4 regions of the Methylotuvimicrobium sp. genome follow, and region 1 is predicted to be linked to each of the others. Evidence: riboswitches for the same ligand, from Rfam matches in the RefSeq annotation. Region 1 holds a riboswitch; each other region holds the start of a gene.

The links. Region 1 has a riboswitch for cyclic di-GMP ahead of ACRJJO_RS15765 (hypothetical protein). Riboswitches for the same ligand answer to the same signal wherever they lie in the genome.
Region 2: linked by a shared signal. The riboswitch ahead of ACRJJO_RS06790 (hypothetical protein) and the one ahead of ACRJJO_RS15765 (hypothetical protein) in region 1 are both predicted to bind cyclic di-GMP.
Region 3: linked by a shared signal. The riboswitch ahead of ACRJJO_RS06670 (VPLPA-CTERM sorting domain-containing protein) and the one ahead of ACRJJO_RS15765 (hypothetical protein) in region 1 are both predicted to bind cyclic di-GMP.
Region 4: linked by a shared signal. The riboswitch ahead of ACRJJO_RS11255 (hypothetical protein) and the one ahead of ACRJJO_RS15765 (hypothetical protein) in region 1 are both predicted to bind cyclic di-GMP.

What each region holds. Positions count from the first base shown of each region.
Region 1 covers NZ_JBNGHF010000036.1:2,873-7,083, reverse strand. Annotated here, with positions in the region: gene ACRJJO_RS15770 (hypothetical protein) at 179-1,021, opposite strand; gene ACRJJO_RS15765 (hypothetical protein) at 1,217-1,969, opposite strand; cyclic di-GMP riboswitch class I at 1,995-2,084, opposite strand; gene gspE (type II secretion system ATPase GspE) at 3,072-4,211, shown strand, end outside.
Region 2 covers NZ_JBNGHF010000009.1:117,277-121,487, reverse strand. Annotated here, with positions in the region: partial or broken gene ACRJJO_RS06795 (cytochrome-c peroxidase) at 1-670, opposite strand, end outside; gene ACRJJO_RS06790 (hypothetical protein) at 1,469-2,335, opposite strand; cyclic di-GMP riboswitch class I at 2,536-2,610, opposite strand; gene ACRJJO_RS06785 (VPLPA-CTERM sorting domain-containing protein) at 3,915-4,211, shown strand, end outside.
Region 3 covers NZ_JBNGHF010000009.1:79,930-84,140, reverse strand. Annotated here, with positions in the region: gene ACRJJO_RS06675 (VPLPA-CTERM sorting domain-containing protein) at 1-196, opposite strand, end outside; gene ACRJJO_RS06670 (VPLPA-CTERM sorting domain-containing protein) at 554-1,270, opposite strand; cyclic di-GMP riboswitch class I at 1,496-1,577, opposite strand; gene ACRJJO_RS06665 (FAD:protein FMN transferase) at 2,087-2,965, opposite strand; gene ACRJJO_RS06660 (hypothetical protein) at 3,056-3,487, opposite strand; gene ACRJJO_RS06655 (DUF3570 domain-containing protein) at 4,041-4,211, opposite strand, start outside.
Region 4 covers NZ_JBNGHF010000019.1:43,268-47,478, forward strand. Annotated here, with positions in the region: gene ACRJJO_RS11245 (hypothetical protein) at 1-105, shown strand, start outside; gene ACRJJO_RS11250 (hypothetical protein) at 308-1,027, opposite strand; gene ACRJJO_RS11255 (hypothetical protein) at 1,189-1,953, opposite strand; cyclic di-GMP riboswitch class I at 2,048-2,129, opposite strand; partial or broken gene tnpB (IS66 family insertion sequence element accessory protein TnpB) at 2,848-2,985, shown strand; partial or broken gene ACRJJO_RS11265 (IS66 family transposase zinc-finger binding domain-containing protein) at 3,010-3,449, shown strand; partial or broken gene ACRJJO_RS11270 (IS66 family transposase) at 3,602-4,034, shown strand.

The DNA of each region.
Region 1 (4,211 bases):
TTAAAATAATTATTATATATATGGCAATTGTTTTGGTTGTAACGAACACGAGCTCTATTCAATAAATGAATATTAAATAACAACTATCGATCAATTATTTTGTAATTTAATACCCATAAAGCTCGATTAAGGTAGAAAATACCGCCCGGTATTTAATCGGGCGGTATATAGAGCTTGGTTATGGCACCTGAATCAAGCTGCAGCCATTCAGTTCGGTATCAGGTGCGCTTGGAGTCACCTGAGAAACGGTCAAATTGCCGTCTTGCCAGAACAAACCGGGTTGGCTGTAGCCTACAGTTGACAGCGTGATTCGGCATGCACCAACACCCACTAAACGGTCTTTTTGGAATACGGTACAGCCTTGTTGGCCGTTGTCGCGAACCGCTTTCGATTTTTGCCACCATTTATTCACAGGGTAGCCGGATTTCGATAGGGTTTGTAAGCCGTAATCATAGATTTCATAGAATTGGCCCGGGCCGTAAGTGTTGCCATGGTAAAAGTCTTTGATGGCAGCGCTATAGAATGTGTCAGGTCTTCCGTTTTGGCCGGCAACTCTTAGAGAGGTTCTTTCGTTGACCATCAAGTTATTAAGATGGTTGTAAGTGTATCTACCGCGCAGGTTATCTACGGCAACGTTGTTCAAGATCCCAGCAATTGGAGCTTGTGTGACGTCGATGTTTTGACCAAAACCGGGAACCGGTGCTTGCAGGGCTGCTTCAAGCCTAACGCCATTGAATGTTTGAACTTCGAGTTGATTAATGCCGTTGCCGTCAGAGTAGGCCGATACGGGCACCGAAAAAGGCGTACATCCTTTTACATAAACAAGCGCCTCGGTGGCTTGCATGAGGCCTTCGTAAAGAGCGAAAGCCGCTCTTTCAGTGTCTCTCATATTGGTCATATTCAACAGAGGAGCTGCAGGTCCATTGTTGTATATGGCAGGAGCACCTGGAGGGTTGGCGCTGGCCAGGGTTGAAATGCCGAGCAATACGGCTGCTGCTGTGGTGGTGATTTTAGTTTTCATAAGAAACTCCTTTACTTTAAATTTAAAGTATGGTTGCCATGATTGTTATGGTAATCGCCGCATCCATGGCAAATGCGGTGATTAAAAGAGCTAAGTGCTCAATTTTATTAATTTATTTTTTCTCAGATTAATTACCTGCTGATGCAGGCTGATAATCTGTATTACGCTTGAATGTCTTCGATTTCATCGTTTACATTAAGCAAGCTTTCTGCGCCAGGAAGTCACCAGTCCGATCATTGCTGTGCCCATCAGCCAAATAGCCCCTGGAACAGGTACATTGCTAACTGGTGCCGAACATGTAGTGCAACTAGTGCCCATTACTTCAAAAAGATATGGCGATCCGTGTGCTCCGAGTGGATTCCAATAAGCGGCATAATACTGACCGTCATGGCCGGCACCGTTATAAGACCATTCAATGGGAAACGACAGGCTTTCATTGGTGAGAAAGAGCCAATAGGCTGTGTTTGGTTGTAAAAGCGCCGCTTCATTGGGATCTTGCGACGGTGCGTCGAACCAAACGTCATTGCCGCCAAAATGTTCCAGCTGCACAAAGCTGTCGGGTATCGATAAGTCGAACAGTTTGTCTCCAGGAATGTGGGTATCCCCTCCCAAAAAGTTATTGCTATAAACAGCTAGCGATATACCGTAGTTTCCGGATGAATCCTTAAGAGAGACGAGGTCGCCTGAAAAGTGACCGCCGGACGCTAAAGATAGACGGACGCTGTCTAATAAGCAGCCATTAGGGCAATTAAAAGGATCTACCGTAAATCGGCCGGCTGCCCAATCAGGTTCGCCGTCCTCAAAAAAGGGCGCTACAAGCGATTCGCCGCCGGAATATCCAAAAGGGAAGGTGTCGTAGATAGAAACTGATGCGGAAGCGGTACCGGCAAAAAGGCCCAGTGCAACGGCAGCGCTTAATTTTTTTAACGGTGCTTTAATTTTCAACATAATTACCTCTAATATGTTTGAAATTAAGTGCGGCCAGACTATCTGATGCAAAATGGAAGGTATCAGATTCTTGGCTTTCCGCCCCCGCCTCGCGACGGGTAAGGCTTTTAACTTAATAGAGCTAAAAAATCCCTATTGTTTCAAGTTATCTGGCCCGGGCAGTTAAATAGATCTGTCGAGCCGTCATAATCCAGGCATTATCCCAAATGCCTCATAAATTATTCGTTAGTTTCGTTAAAAAGCGCTTAAGGTAGAAAGTAATTCATACGTTAAATGCGCTTCAGCTTGCCATATAGTTGGTGCTTGTAATTGGCAAGGTATTTTTTTGTTTTCGCATAAAGCACTTGCATAGAGCGTGCCATCAGTCGATTTTGTTCCTTTAAGGCATTGAATTGTCAATTAAATAAAATGTATTTTGTGACGGAGGGCGCGTTTATTTTGGTAGCTGCATTTCGTGATGTAAAAATTATTGACAGTTTTATGTCTTAACAAAAGCTTAAAACGATTAAATCCGCCAAACGTCAAGAAAAGAAAATATGCATTGTTAATGAGAAGTAGCAGCGTTTGCAGGGAAAATTTTGTAAACAACTGAAAGACAAGGAAAGTATGGGGCGTCATTACAGGCTGTTTTGTTCTTTGGGGCGCTTAGGCTTGCCGAAGGGCTGGGGGAAAAGGATGATGTAAAAAATTTTGACGAATGATGCAATAAATTGGTCCAACTTAAAAACTGGATCTGATTTTGCTTGCAAAAGAATAAAGGCGGATGTTAGTTGGCTTGTTTTTTTGCTTAATCGTTAATAAATTAATGTACGGAAAAACAGTTACATATGAATGTCTGGGTATTTTTGGGAGTCTTGAAAGGCTAAATGATTTGCTTTGAGATAAGTGTTAAATATTCTGACATAAGGCCGGATAAGAGAAGCTTATCTCGATACGGATAAAATATTTTGACTCGTAAGGGCTTGGTTATTTCATAGTATTGAAATAGGTTATTATTGGTCTTGGGGCTTATCGAAGCATTGTTCTCAAGTTTTATTAACCTCAGCTTTAATTGCACCCATGGTTTATAATCTGCCCGAATCTATATAGCCAGGACTGTTCAATGGATTACTCAATTGCCAAGTACGCGCCTGAATACCACCCCTTTCTTAGTTATTTACAGCACCAAGATAAATTGACCGATGCCGAGTTAAAAAAGGTCGATCGAGTCATGCAGTCGACCGTGGCCGAAACCTTGCCGCACTTATTGATTAAACTCGGTATTTGTTCGGAAAGCGATATCGCGGAAGCTTTTATTGTAACGCATGACATAGAAAAAGTCGGGGTCGAGGATTACCCGCTTGAAACGCCTTTGTCTAATGATGTGTCCCTGCGATTTCTGAAACAATTTCATGTAATCGGTTTACGCGATACCGATGATGCAATTCACGTTGCGGTAATGGATCCGGAAAATCGCTTTGTGTTGGATGCGTTGAAACTGGCAACCGGCAAGCCGATTATTGCGAAAGTCGGACTGATGTCGGAAATCGATGCCGCGCTCGAACTGCAATATGGCGAAGGTAAATCCCAAATGGATAAGCTATTTGCCAATCTCGAGACAGACGAGATTGGCGAAGAGGATCTGGAACACCTTAAAGATATGGCGAGTGAAGCGCCGGTTATCAAAATGGTTAATCTGATCATGCAGCGCGCGATTGAGAGCCGAGCTTCGGATATCCATATCGAGCCGTTCGAGCAGCGCTTGAAAGTCCGCTTGCGCGTCGACGGCGTGCTGCAAAATATCGATGCGCCGCCGGTAACATCGACCGCGGCCGTGCTTTCGCGCATAAAAATCATGGCCAAACTCAATATCGCCGAGCGCCGCTTGCCGCAAGACGGCCGAATCAAGCTGCAAATGCTGGGTAAGGAATTGGATTTGCGGGTCTCGACGATTCCAACTTTATACGGCGAGAGTGTCGTAATGCGCCTATTGGATAAAGAGGCGACAGTATTGGATTTTAAAGCCCTCGGGTTTGCGGGTAGGCAATACGAAAAATTTATCGAGGTATTGAGTCAACCGCACGGCATTATTCTGATTACCGGGCCGACCGGCAGCGGTAAATCGACTACCTTATATACAGCGCTTAAACAACTGAACACGGCCGAGCGTAAAATCATTACCGTCGAGGATCCGATCGAATATCAATTGGAAGGCATCAATCAAATTCAAGCCAAGCCGCAGATAGGATTAAATTTTGCCGCG
Region 2 (4,211 bases), on a different contig from region 1:
CTATATGACAGAGATTGCATTCGCTTTCTCTAAACAAATCCAAGCCTCTTCGCTCGGAGGCGGTCAAATCAATAGGTTGTTGACTGCTATCTCTAGCACTTAGATCAAAAGGCGATTCATCCGAAATCAACGTGGATTGATAAAGCTGCAGGGCCAATCCAAAAAACATTGCGAAATTCGCTTCCATCTGATCATAAGGCAATTCACCAGAAGGACCGCCAAATTTGCCTCGCCGAGTATATGACCAATATTTATTGTTAAAAGACTGTTTAATTAAATTCGAATACGTTGTATTCAGCCCATTTTTTAAATTACCGGGTTTACTAAAACTCAGACCACCCAAAACACTGTCGTTCCAATGGACTTTTTGATTTTCTAAAGGCCGACGCGCTAACAATTTCCTTCCGACATCCATCATCGTTCGGCTTCTACAGCCCATTTCCGTATCGCTAAGGGGAGGAACCACTGCCAGTGATGCCAACGAAGAATTGATTAAATGCAACCTTTGTTTGGCAACATTGCGAGTATTGATTTTTACCCAAACACCTGCATCAGGATCACGATCCCCCCATGAACTACTTCCATTGAAAACATTATTTGCGCGTCCATCCCAAAAATTTCGATGATTGAAAACCGAATTAATCACAGTTGGCGTATTGCGGGGTTCGACTCTACGGGTATTGGTTCCATTGACATGAAAAACCGGGTCCGCATCGCGGTCACATGCATCATTTGCATTACCTGTTCGACTGGTATTGATAAATTCGCCACTAAAAGTCCCTGATGACGAAACCACATCGTCAGAATTAAATGATACCGGTGATGCATGACTCAAAGGATTGAATCGGCGATGAAAAGGGAAATCGCGGCGACTAAGAGTATAATTGGGCCCCATTTCATCATTGGATGATGACAGATCGAATGCTTGTTCTTCTAATGATTTGGACTTAGCTCCCGGATTTAACTGATTTTTGACTCGACGATCGGCGCCGGCGTGAAAATGGCATGAACCGCAAGCCATTCCATCACTTCCGACATTCGTATCCCAAAACAATGCTTTTCCAAGCGCGATGGCTGCATTTTTGTTAACTACAATTGGCTCGGCACCATCCAGCAAGCCCGGTACTTCAGGCACTTGCAAATGCTTGAGACTAATCGGCATGGGACCTACGCCTGTCGCGGAGACAGAATGGCTTATCAATAAAGCAACCAACCCCAAAACATAAAAATAAACATGACGAAAACTTGTCATCTATCAACTCCGAAGGTTCATTTATTAGAATCCTTCATTATTTTAATTCTAAAAAAATTTAAACTTGAGCGACCATGCCATTAAAACTGGCAGTACTAAATACAAAGGTAGATTTCTTTTACAACCCTATATTTAATCCAAGCTCAGTTAGACACAGACTTAGCCAAAAGTAAGTTTGCGCTTCCGTGCGCTTCGATATCTCCTTGAAACTGCCCTTTATGCTTGAGCCTTTCTTCGTGCGCCCCCAATCAAGCCGACCAATGCAGTGCCGAACAACCAAACAGCTGCTGGAACCGGAACGCTAGATACAGCCATAGTCATCGGCGAACCACCCAATGCCCCATCAGCGCCCCCCACATAGACCGCGTACCAACCAGCCGCCAGATCGTTTAGCATCAAACTGGCAGATTCGCCCGGTACAATAGAACCACTCACCAAACCATTGCCGTCGTAAGCGCCAATTTGTAACTCCGCGCCCCAGGCTGTTGTTCCGGAAGCTGGGCCTGAATTCGCGTAGCCCATCGTTTCCAATGCTCCGTTTGCACTGTTGCCGACTGCCTTGTTGTCAACACCATAAGCGGGAGTCGTAATACTGTCATCGGTCATCCAATAGGTTCCGTAAGTTCCAATCGCTCCGACTTGGTTGAAAGAGTGTGGAACACCTTGTGGGCCGCTAGCGATACCAGGTACTTCACCGGTACCGCCAGTTCCGCCGTCGAACTCGCCGTCAGTCCGCCACACTGTAAAGCCCGGTGACATATCACCGGCATTGACTGCTGCAACGGAAACCGTAGTTGTTGCGGATTCTGTCAAATAAAATGTAAACCATTTGTTACCTGCATGAGCCCATGCAGCATTACCCAATGCAGCGTTACTCGCGTAACCATTTACGCTAGTTGTAAAGGCGTTGGTTGCAATAGAGCCGCCTGCACTTGAAATCACATTGCCGTCTACCCAGAACGAATTGCCTTGGCCAGATCCATTGGGATTGACAGCACCGGCTGCCATCGCGGCGCCGCTAGTCAATGCCAAAGTCGCTACGGCCAATGTAGACTTGAACACAGATTGTACAGATATATTCATTATTTAATTCCCCAAACCACATCACGTTTTTTTTATCCGGGTGTGGTAGATTTAAGTTGTCGTTAAATTTTGGAATTGTCTGATGTTTTTAGGCCGTCCGCCGAAATAAACAACTCCAGTTTAGCGAGCTTGTATTGCGAGACTGCCGTATCGATAACCCCCATTATCGATATGCTTTCCTGCTCTCCCCAAAGCTCCTAGGAGGTAACCCGGCTATCTGAATCAGACCCGCGGCTTTCCGACCCCGCCTTGCGACGAGTGTGGCAACTTACCATAGCTACAAAAATGCAACTTTATATGTTAAGCAAAATACGAGCCACACTGAATATGAAGATAAATTTTCCTAGACTTAAGTCGAAACGAACTTTGATGCGTTTTTATTACTTTGTTTTAGCTAGCTTTTTATTATTTAAAAGCTAGCCGAAACGCTTTAGGTTTACGGCTTGCAGTTGCGGCTTCGAAAATCAAAACCCCGATAACCATGCTAAAAACACGTGACTAGACACAAAAGTGCGTGATATCACACACCCTCCTATCGATGTTTCACTTTCCCGATCTTGCCTGCGGCACTGATATTTTTTAAAAATGAGGAGAGCGGCTAAATTACTCGGATAATGCGCTTAATAAACCTTTCATTACGCAAATGCGAAGTAATTGATGAAAAGAAGAAAAAGGGGGAAGAAAAAACTAACCTGCCCCAGGGTAAACGCATTAAAATAGATCCCATATCAATATGTTACGACTATTCAACCTAAGCTTGCAGAACATTTTATTTGTTAGTTTTTATTTTGTGGCACTAAAAACTGCTACTATGAAATTACTGAAAACACTATGCATTATAACCATTTGATTTTATATTCTGTTTTAATGCGTTTACCCTGTAGCCAGCCCCCCCTTTTTTTGTTCTTTTGTTTTATATTTGGAGACCTTTCGAGAATAACGCCAGAATTAGTCCCTAATCATCAATGCCGTTTCGATTTTGGCTGAAGCCTATCTTTAATCAAGTTGGTTTATGTGTGATATGACACATAGCATTGAGTCATATCACCTATTGACAACCCAGCCTACCCTATCGATCAACCAGTCTCTCGCTAAATTTAAGCAAGGGACTACTTAACCGGAATGCCCTCCAAAACGACCTGCGTATAGCTAATATAAATCAATAAGATAGAGCCGCACTATTATAATGACTCGTAAAAAAAATTAATCCTATTTAGAGTAGCCTAAATGGTAAAGATGGCATTTATTTTGCTTTTAACTAACGGTAGTTAAATTTCGGCAGAGGATACAATCTCGAGCGACTTAAGGTAAGCCTCACATTTATTGAATGTCCCTTAAATACTTATGCATCTTGGTATAAGCCTTTAGACAAATCGTTACCTCGATAGTCAAATGAAAGACCTCAAAAAGATGCGTATTTACCCAGAACCACTTGGCAGCCCCTCCCTACAAGGGCCGGAAACAATACAACCAACCTCACTAAAACATACCTTTGCGCATTATGTTTCGACAGCGGCCTATGAAAACGTTACCGAAATTTAAAATGCAAAAATATTAAACTAAACAAGGAGTTCAATCGATGAAAAAAAAACCATTAGCTAAAGCAGTTGCTATGGCCGTTACCAGCGCCGCAATGACTGTTGGCGCCATGCCGAATGCCTCTGCTCATGTTATGTACAATACTTACATCGCTTCATCCGGTACCGATGGATGGACCCGAGTAGACGGTTCCGGAAATTCCGGCGCACAGGTCCCTTGGGTCGGCACAACGGGCGGCGAAAGCCCATTCGGCTATGTCGGTAAACAGGCGATGAACTGGGCGGTAGCCATTCACTCAGCCAATGAAAGCCATGAGGTTTCACAGGCACATGCCCTT
Region 3 (4,211 bases), on a different contig from region 1:
CCCAGTCTTCATCCATCGAATCGGCCCAACCGTAGTTGCCAGACACAATACTATTAGCCGAATAAATATGCTTATCGCCGTCGATGGCCGGCGTTAAATTTGTCAGGTTGATCCAGCTGATATGCGCTGACGCTTGCTGGGTTGGAAAAAAACCGACCGCAGCAGCACAGGCCACTGTCGACAACAATTTTTTCATAGCTTTTTCCTCAAAATAAACGTTAATACAAAAGATCAAAAACCGATAACTAACTGCCATGTAAAGTAATGAAATAAATGAACAACGATTTTCTTCTGTGAGAGTGGATTACGGCAGCCCATATCGGAATAACGGGCTTTAAAGCAATCCTATAAAAGCTCGCTCCTTATCCGGTTTTACGTCGCACCCAGTCTCTCATCAAACGACCTTTCAAGTTCAATTCAATAAGCGTGGTATTACCAAGAAGCCATGTAAGACATCCTTGTCCAGGGGGATACCGCATCCTAACGGTATTGATTAACTGAAAACCAAACCGGAAACCGACCTGGATTTAATTGACTCGGCACAAGAATTGAATCAAGCGGCGATAGCGCGTTTTCTCATGCCGATTAAACCGACTAAAGCCGACCCCATCAACCAAACCGCAGCAGGAACGGGCACGGGCTGGACGCTAGCAATTACACCATATGCGCCACCACCGACCCCGTCAGCGGCCGCACCACCGACTACCAGTGAATATACGCCGGCAAGTAAAAAGATATTGCTAAGCGATTCGGTTGCGCCTACGCCATTATCGTTAACGGCAGTAATAAATTCAATCGTGTTAATAACACCGCTGTTATTACCCATCGTGGTATCGCCAACCGCATTAAACAACCCATTATTCCCGTCAGCAACCGGCCAGACAGGCTCGCCATCGATATTCGCGCCTTCATAAGCAGACGGCGGTACGAGTCCTTTGTACAAACTAAAACCGACATCGAGATCGGCTAAAACAGGAAAGGTATTGCCGGTATCAACGCCTGCGCTATTGTAAGTCGTATAGGTTCCAACGCCTGCATTTTCGACACTGATACTTACAAGAGAATCTTGCTCCAACGTAAAGCTATACCAACGAACATCATGGCTGTTAGCCAAGGTTGGTTGAGTCCCCTGATACCAGCCATTGTCGTAACCGACTGCCGCGACAAACGGATTCAAGTTATCCAGATTTCTATAACCCACATGGGCGTAAGCTTGACTACCTAACAATAACCCTACAAATACAACAACAGACGATATTATTTTTTTCATTAAAAAGTCCTCTTTACTGTTAAACGCTAAAAGTTAACAGTGATATTCGCGGAACCGATACAACAACAAAACAGACAGTCCCAACGCCCCCATCACAAAAACAAGCATACGATTCAGCTAACGCCCACGGTTCGTCACCAATAAAGACGACAAACTAGCCCAAGCTAACTTGAAAGTTAAGTGAGTACTACCCTCTATCGTTAAACTCAATCAATACTTAATTAAGGAGGCAGCCCGGCCTTCTTGATTGCATACAAGAACCGTGACTTTCCGGCCCCGTCTCACAACGAGTGTGGCTAAATTGAAAAGGCTACTAAATCCGAATTGAGTCTTAAAATTGACATCAGCTGAACCCAACATCTAGCCCCTCGCTTTTAATTGAAGCAGACTACATGCCAATACCTAGTATTTCACTTGGTTTCAATAATTTAAATTATTTAATAAAGTACTTATAAACTCTTAATTTTACGATAACTGTGTCATATGCCACAGTTACTGCGGCATATGACACACAACCTCGCCCATAATAAGCGTTCGATTTACCCCAGAAAAAATAATAGCGATAGGAATTTATGAAAAAAGGACCTTTATCCTAGAAAAATCATTTCACTATGAAGAATAAGAAGTTAATTCAATAGGTTGCCGCGCCTTTGCTAAACAACTTCGCTCTCCGGAAAGGTTACTCCAAGTTTATGGATAACCTCTTGAAATTTTTTCTGGTTTTCTGGTTCCCACGGTCCTCCGTGGGAACCCTTACCTTGGCTACCAAGGTAAGATCGGTATGCATTCCCACGCTGGAGCGATGGGAACGAGGAGTCACACACTTATTCGGTTCATGAGCGAACCGCCGGAATTGCCGTTCACATCGACCCACAAACAAGGCAAGCCCAACGATTCTAACCACGCGGGTCCTTCCTCTTCCTTCAGCATCGCAATCGTCGCGGCACTCCCGGAAACGACGCAAAAATCCCCGACAACACTAACCGAAGCCATAAAGCGCACCGGCCAACCGGTTTTGGGATTGAGCACATGACCGTAGCGCACGCCATCGATTTGCAAACAGCGCTCGTAATCCCCGCTTGAAGCCAAGGCGCCGCCCGAAAGAGCCAAGGCTTGAATTACCTCCCCTTTTTGACGGGGATGCGCGATACCGACTTGCCAGGGCGAACCGTCGGGCCGGGGACCGATAAGCTTAATGTCGCCGCCAAGATTGATTAACCCGTGCTTGATACCGGCTTGTAAACACAACCCCGCAGCTCGGTCGACCGCATATTCCTTGACGATGCCGCCGAAATCGAGCTCCATGCCCGGCACCGAAAAAGTCAACTTCGGCGGCGTCCAATCGATTTTATGCCAACCGATTTTATCCAGTAACACTTGAATCTGCGGCTCTTCCGGTAAATTTTCGCGATCGAATCGCCAAGCCTGACGCAGAATACCGGAGCTGATATCGAACAATCCATCGCTTTGCTCGTAACAGGTCAATGCATAATTCAACAAACCAGCGGTTTCGGGATCGACTTCTATCGAATTGGCGCGCGCGGCCGCACGGTTGATCTCGGATAAAAAACTATCCGGGCGGTAGCGGGAATAGCGTTGCTCCAAGCGCTCCACATCGTCGATGACGATATCGGCAACGTGTTGGGCCGTTTTATGCGAAACCGCGAATAACTGGATTTCACAAGGCGTGCCCATGGCCTTGAAATTGAATCGATAGAATTTTAGGCGCTTGGCTTTTTTCAAGATGCGAATTTGAAATGAGGCGGCTTATAAACCCAGCCTTGTTTACATGAATTTAAGGACGGCTATGACGGCGGAGATGGTCAAACCTAACGACCAAAACATGAACCTATCCATGCGGGTCGTAATCTGAATGAGATGCTTATCGACTTGTTCGAAACGTTTATCGATTTGCTCGAAACGTTTATCGATTTGCTCGAAACGCTTTTCGACCTGCTCGAAACGTTTATCGATTTGCTCGAAACGCTTTTCGACCTGCTCGAAGCGTTTATCAACCTGCTCAAAGCGCTTTTCCATTTGCTTAAAGCCTTCGAGCATCAATTCGCGTTGATGTTTCAACTCCTCTTCCACACGAATGGTGCGCTCCCTTAATTCCAAATCGTAACGCGAGTCGAAACGGGACTGATCGAGCTGTTCGGCCAATACTTTTCGAATCAGAGATTCTATATAGTTGATATCTTCTTGCGCTAAAGCCATGACCCGGCTCCTTTGAAGTCGTTCTTATCGGTTCGGAGTATAACATAAGCGCCGATGACGGCTAGCACCGTAGGATTTACATCGCGCGCCTTACCACGGCACAGAACTAGGCTATCGAAAAAATCTATTTTTAGCTAAATACTGTGTTCCCGCGTTTTAAACTCAAAAATATTTTTGAAATTGTTGGTGTTCATAGGTTTTGTAAGTGCCAGCCGTAGGGTGCGCATCGCGCACCTGGTCAGGCTCGTCGGTTCGGCACCGAAGAAAGGTGCGCGATGCGCACCCTACGGCTTCATTGATATCGGGAAGCTAGGGCTTCCTGAACAGATTGGCCATGATGGAGCCTGGGTAACAGCATAAAGTAAATCCGTTCGTCCTGAGCCCTTCGGCTGCGCTCAGGAGTGCCCTGTCGAAGGATGAGAGGATTTACGCTACGCTAAACGATTTTTACCCGACATTGCAAAAATGACTGAGTACCAGTTACGCGCTTAATTTTCAGCGATTAGAGCCGAACATCGCTTTAATAGTTTTTTCATACAGACATCATCCACGGTCAAAACATATAGCTCCAAGTGGCGAATAGCGTGCCTTTGCGTTCCAATTGGAAGCCGTTGACATCTTCATGCACCGGCTGCAACCATTCGACGCTCAAATGATTGCCGGAAAACTCGCCACCAGGCACGACCACATTTAGGCCGAAGCCGACATCCCAGAAGCGACCGCC
Region 4 (4,211 bases), on a different contig from region 1:
CGTATATCCGACACCATGCGTTTCGCTCGCTCCCAAGCACCTTGCTTGGGAATGCGGTATGAAATACTCCAGCTTTTGGCAACCGGTAAGCAACAGCAGATGTGAAGGACTTCTTAAACCGGAATTTGGGAAATAGCGGAGGGGATCTGAATACTTTCCTCTAATCTTTAATAAACCATAAACGGCTATTCGATCCAGAAACACTGGCTTCAATAACGCCTTTACTAAGTTGGTCAAATAAATCAACTCCCAAACCCCTCCCATTTTTCTTAATAAATCGCATTCCAATACACAATATATTTAACGATTATGCCGCAAACAACTCGCGTTTACGGTTAAACCTCATCAGCCCCATCACAGCGCTACCAAACAGCCAAACTGCGGACGGAAGTGGTACAGCTGCGATCTCCAGCGACAAAGGATATGCCCCCATAGACCCGAATGGAATATTTTGACCCAAACTATTCGTTGCCGGACTATGCCCGGTCATACAGAACTCACCCATCATCCCCCCCGCAGTACAGTCACCATAAACCATACTTTGAACTATGCCTGCCATTGTCGTTTTATCAAACGAAAATGTGAAATAGGCATTGCTATTGATAACCTCGGTATTAGATTCAAAAAAAGGTGTGCCATATCGAAAAACATCTCCGCTCTGATAGCCTCCACCATAAAAAACATCCGTGCTATTTTTTAAAAAAACACTAGCAGTTACAATATCCCCTTCAGTGCTTTGCGCTAATTGGTAATTAAGATGCAACAGTGGAAAACTCTTTTTAAAATCCGGATTAACATCATCCACCTCATACATGGATGAGTTCATTGCCCCTTGCAGATTGGACACAACCGATCCATCCCAGTCAAAGCTGCCAACAAAATTTGTATTATTAGGCTGGGTCGCGGGCTCGTATAACACCCCTGTTACCTTATAGGTTACAACAGAAGCAAAAGATGAAGACCCCATAATAGCGACCATCAACAATAGCACCTTGACAAAATTTAATAAAACATTGTTTTTATTCATGTTTTTCTCTTACCAATGCAAACTTCTATTCAATAAGCTTCCAAAATCGATACAAACATCCTTGTTCAAATTCTTCCTTGCTAACCTTTACCAAGTAACCAACACATTTTCCTCATAAAACTGATTACCTAAATCCGGCTAGAACAAGCTTGCCATAAAGATTATGCAGGCAATACAGACTTACGACGATTTGCACCGAACAAGCTAACCAAAGCGCCACCGAACAACCAGGCAGCAGCGGGAACGGGAACGGCTGCAACCTCCGAGATCTCCAAGGATAATGGCGCACCGCCCATAGAGCCTCCACCGAGGAATGCAGTCATACCCATTGGACCGGTCAGCATAGGCCCCATCATGCCCAAAGCAGTCATGTCACCGTAGACCATTTGGCCTACAGTTGCCGAAGTATCAGTTATGTTTGTGGAATCAAACACCAAGGTAAAAAAAGCGTTGTCATTTCGCTGGTTACCATCAAAGGTGCCATAGGCCATAGGATTACCAATCACGTTATAACCGCCCCCATTCACAACATCAGTACTATTTTGCAAAAATGTACTTACTGTCACTAAGTTGCCGGAAGTACTGCTAGCCAGTTGATTGGTCAAATGCAGCAACGGCGCTTCGTTATCGGCATATCCACCGGGCTTGGCCCATACTTCACCCGTGTAACCGGCTGCATTCATACCACCAGCGGCGGTCCCGTTCGAATCGAACTCGGTTCCATTCCAAGCAAACATGGATTCAGACAGAAAACCCGAGAAATTGCTAACAGTAGAGCCGTCCCAGTCGAAGTTACCATCGAATACGGTTACTTCCTGAACCCCACCGTCAGTAAATACTGCAGACACATTGTAAGTGGCGGCCTGTGCCATAGAAGCGCTTGCTGCCAATATCAGGGATGCAGCCATTTTGGTTTTTAGATTCATAAATCAACTCCTTCAAAATAAATAAATTAATGTTCGGACGATACAACCAAGCCACCCGGTATTGCACCCGGTGCACTAGCTCTCCATCGCCCACAGAGGCGGCCCGGCTATCTGGCTTCACGCCAGACCCCTAGGCTTTCCGACCCCGCCTCACGGCGGCTGTGGCAATTGGAATTAGGACATCCTGCCCTACCAGCAATACATCCTTAATGCCTGACTCTTATTTCCTTTTATCTAACGCAAATACCATTTCGCTCTAATCAGACTCTGGTTCAGTAAACAGCACCTTCAAGACCTCACCCAGGGCTGTTCAAAAAATGCTTTCGCATTCTTTTTTAATAAAGCATACATTATGCCAATAATATTCTTTTGATTTAGGCTCAATAACTTAAAGCGTAAACAAATAGTCTCCAGTTAAGTCACCCATCTAAAATTAAGGGATTTAACACACCTCCCTAATATCAATGCGCGATTTGACTTAATCCGCTTTAAATCAGCTCATCCTTATGCGAATCGACTAACGTCTCGTCTCTTTTGACAAGAAAGATCACTTTAGAAAAACGTTAATTAATCGCGTAAGCTTCCAACGTCACCATCTAAAATCCCTCGCAGCCACGGTTATCCTCAGAATTTTTCCACAGGGAGAGCACATGGTATTTATCGGAGAGACAGAAACATCACATCGAAGCCTGGCAAGCCAGCGGACTCCGATGCGCCTGCATTGATACCGGTACGGTTGCAATCGGAGTCGACGGCCTCGGCGTTATTATCATTGCGTTGGCCGCAAGGCCACGTTTTGGGAATATCAGGCAGTGTATCGCCGGATTGGCTCGGGGAGTTGTTGCAATATCTGGCTGGATTGAGAGTCCGGCGCAAATCTGACTAGCGTTCGATATGAGGTGGGGCATCGATGGTTTGTCGGTGATTTTGCAACAGCGCTTAGGCCATGCGCTATGCGCCGGGGCAGCGTTTATTTTCCGCAATCGCGCCGGCAATCGTTTGAAATTGTTGCCGTGGGACAGCAATGGGGTCTGGCTGTGTCAAGGCGTCTTCATCAAGAGCGAAGGACTGACACCACTGCAACGCGACGTGTTCGAGGAAACTCTCGATACCGACATTGCCGCTATCTAAGCTGAGGTCGAGCAGTTTCAAGACGTCCCGGCGCATGATACGGCGCGGTTCGCCCTAAACGTCCGTGCGCCGGACGCCAGCCCTTACCGGATCATTTACCCCCGCATCGAGCACCGCCACGAACCCGAATCCTGTACTTGAGATCAATGCGGCAAGGACTTGGTCAAGATCGACGAAGACGTCACCGAACAACTGGACGTCGAGCCGACCAAACTCTTTGTCCATCGTCATATCCGCCCACAATATGCCTGCCGGACTTGCGAAACCATCACTGCGGCGCCGATTTCCCCGGCAGTGATCAATGGGGTATGGCGGCATTGGGTTTACTGACCTGGGTGCTGATCGGCAAATTCCTCGATCATTTGCCCTTGTACCAAAAAAGAGCAGTCGACATGTGTGAAGACCGTTTGTGCTGAGCCAAGTAGTCGAAGCATGAAAGGTCTACAACACTTTCACCGGCTTGGTAAAGCCTCAAACTGCTCTTTTTAGGTTGTACCGACTGGAACAGATCGCCGCCCGCAGCGGTGTGATCTTGTCCCGCTCGACACTGGCCGATTGGGTCGGACGCCTCGGCGTCGCCCTGGAGCCCTTGGCCGATCGTTTAACCTGGCACTTATTGCAACGCGATAGCTTGCATGCCGACGAAACCCCCGTTTCGCAACTGGATCCCGGCAACGGCAAAACCAAGAAAGCCTATCTATGGGCTTATCGCAGCAACGACCTGCAACCCGACCCCAAGATCCTCGTCTTCAACTACCAAGCCGGCCGAAGTGGCCGGCATGCCGGGCAGCTTCTGCAAGACTGGAACGTTCACCTGCTGGTCGATGACAACAGTGGCTACAAAGCCCTGCTTGCGACGGCGCGTGCGCATCCCGAATCGTCTTGCCTGTGTCGAACTGGCTTACTGGGCGCATGTGCGCCGAAAATTCTTCGATCGATATCAGGCCGACGCACGGGAACTGACATCCCGAGACCGTCAAAGTCATCGATCACGCCTTAAAACTCTGACCAACCCTGACACGGATATGCCGAAACCGGCGATTTACCCATAGACAACAATTCATTTTAGATTAATAAGTGTTTCCGGTAGTGATGGGTGTTTTCAACTACTACCGCATAGTGATCCA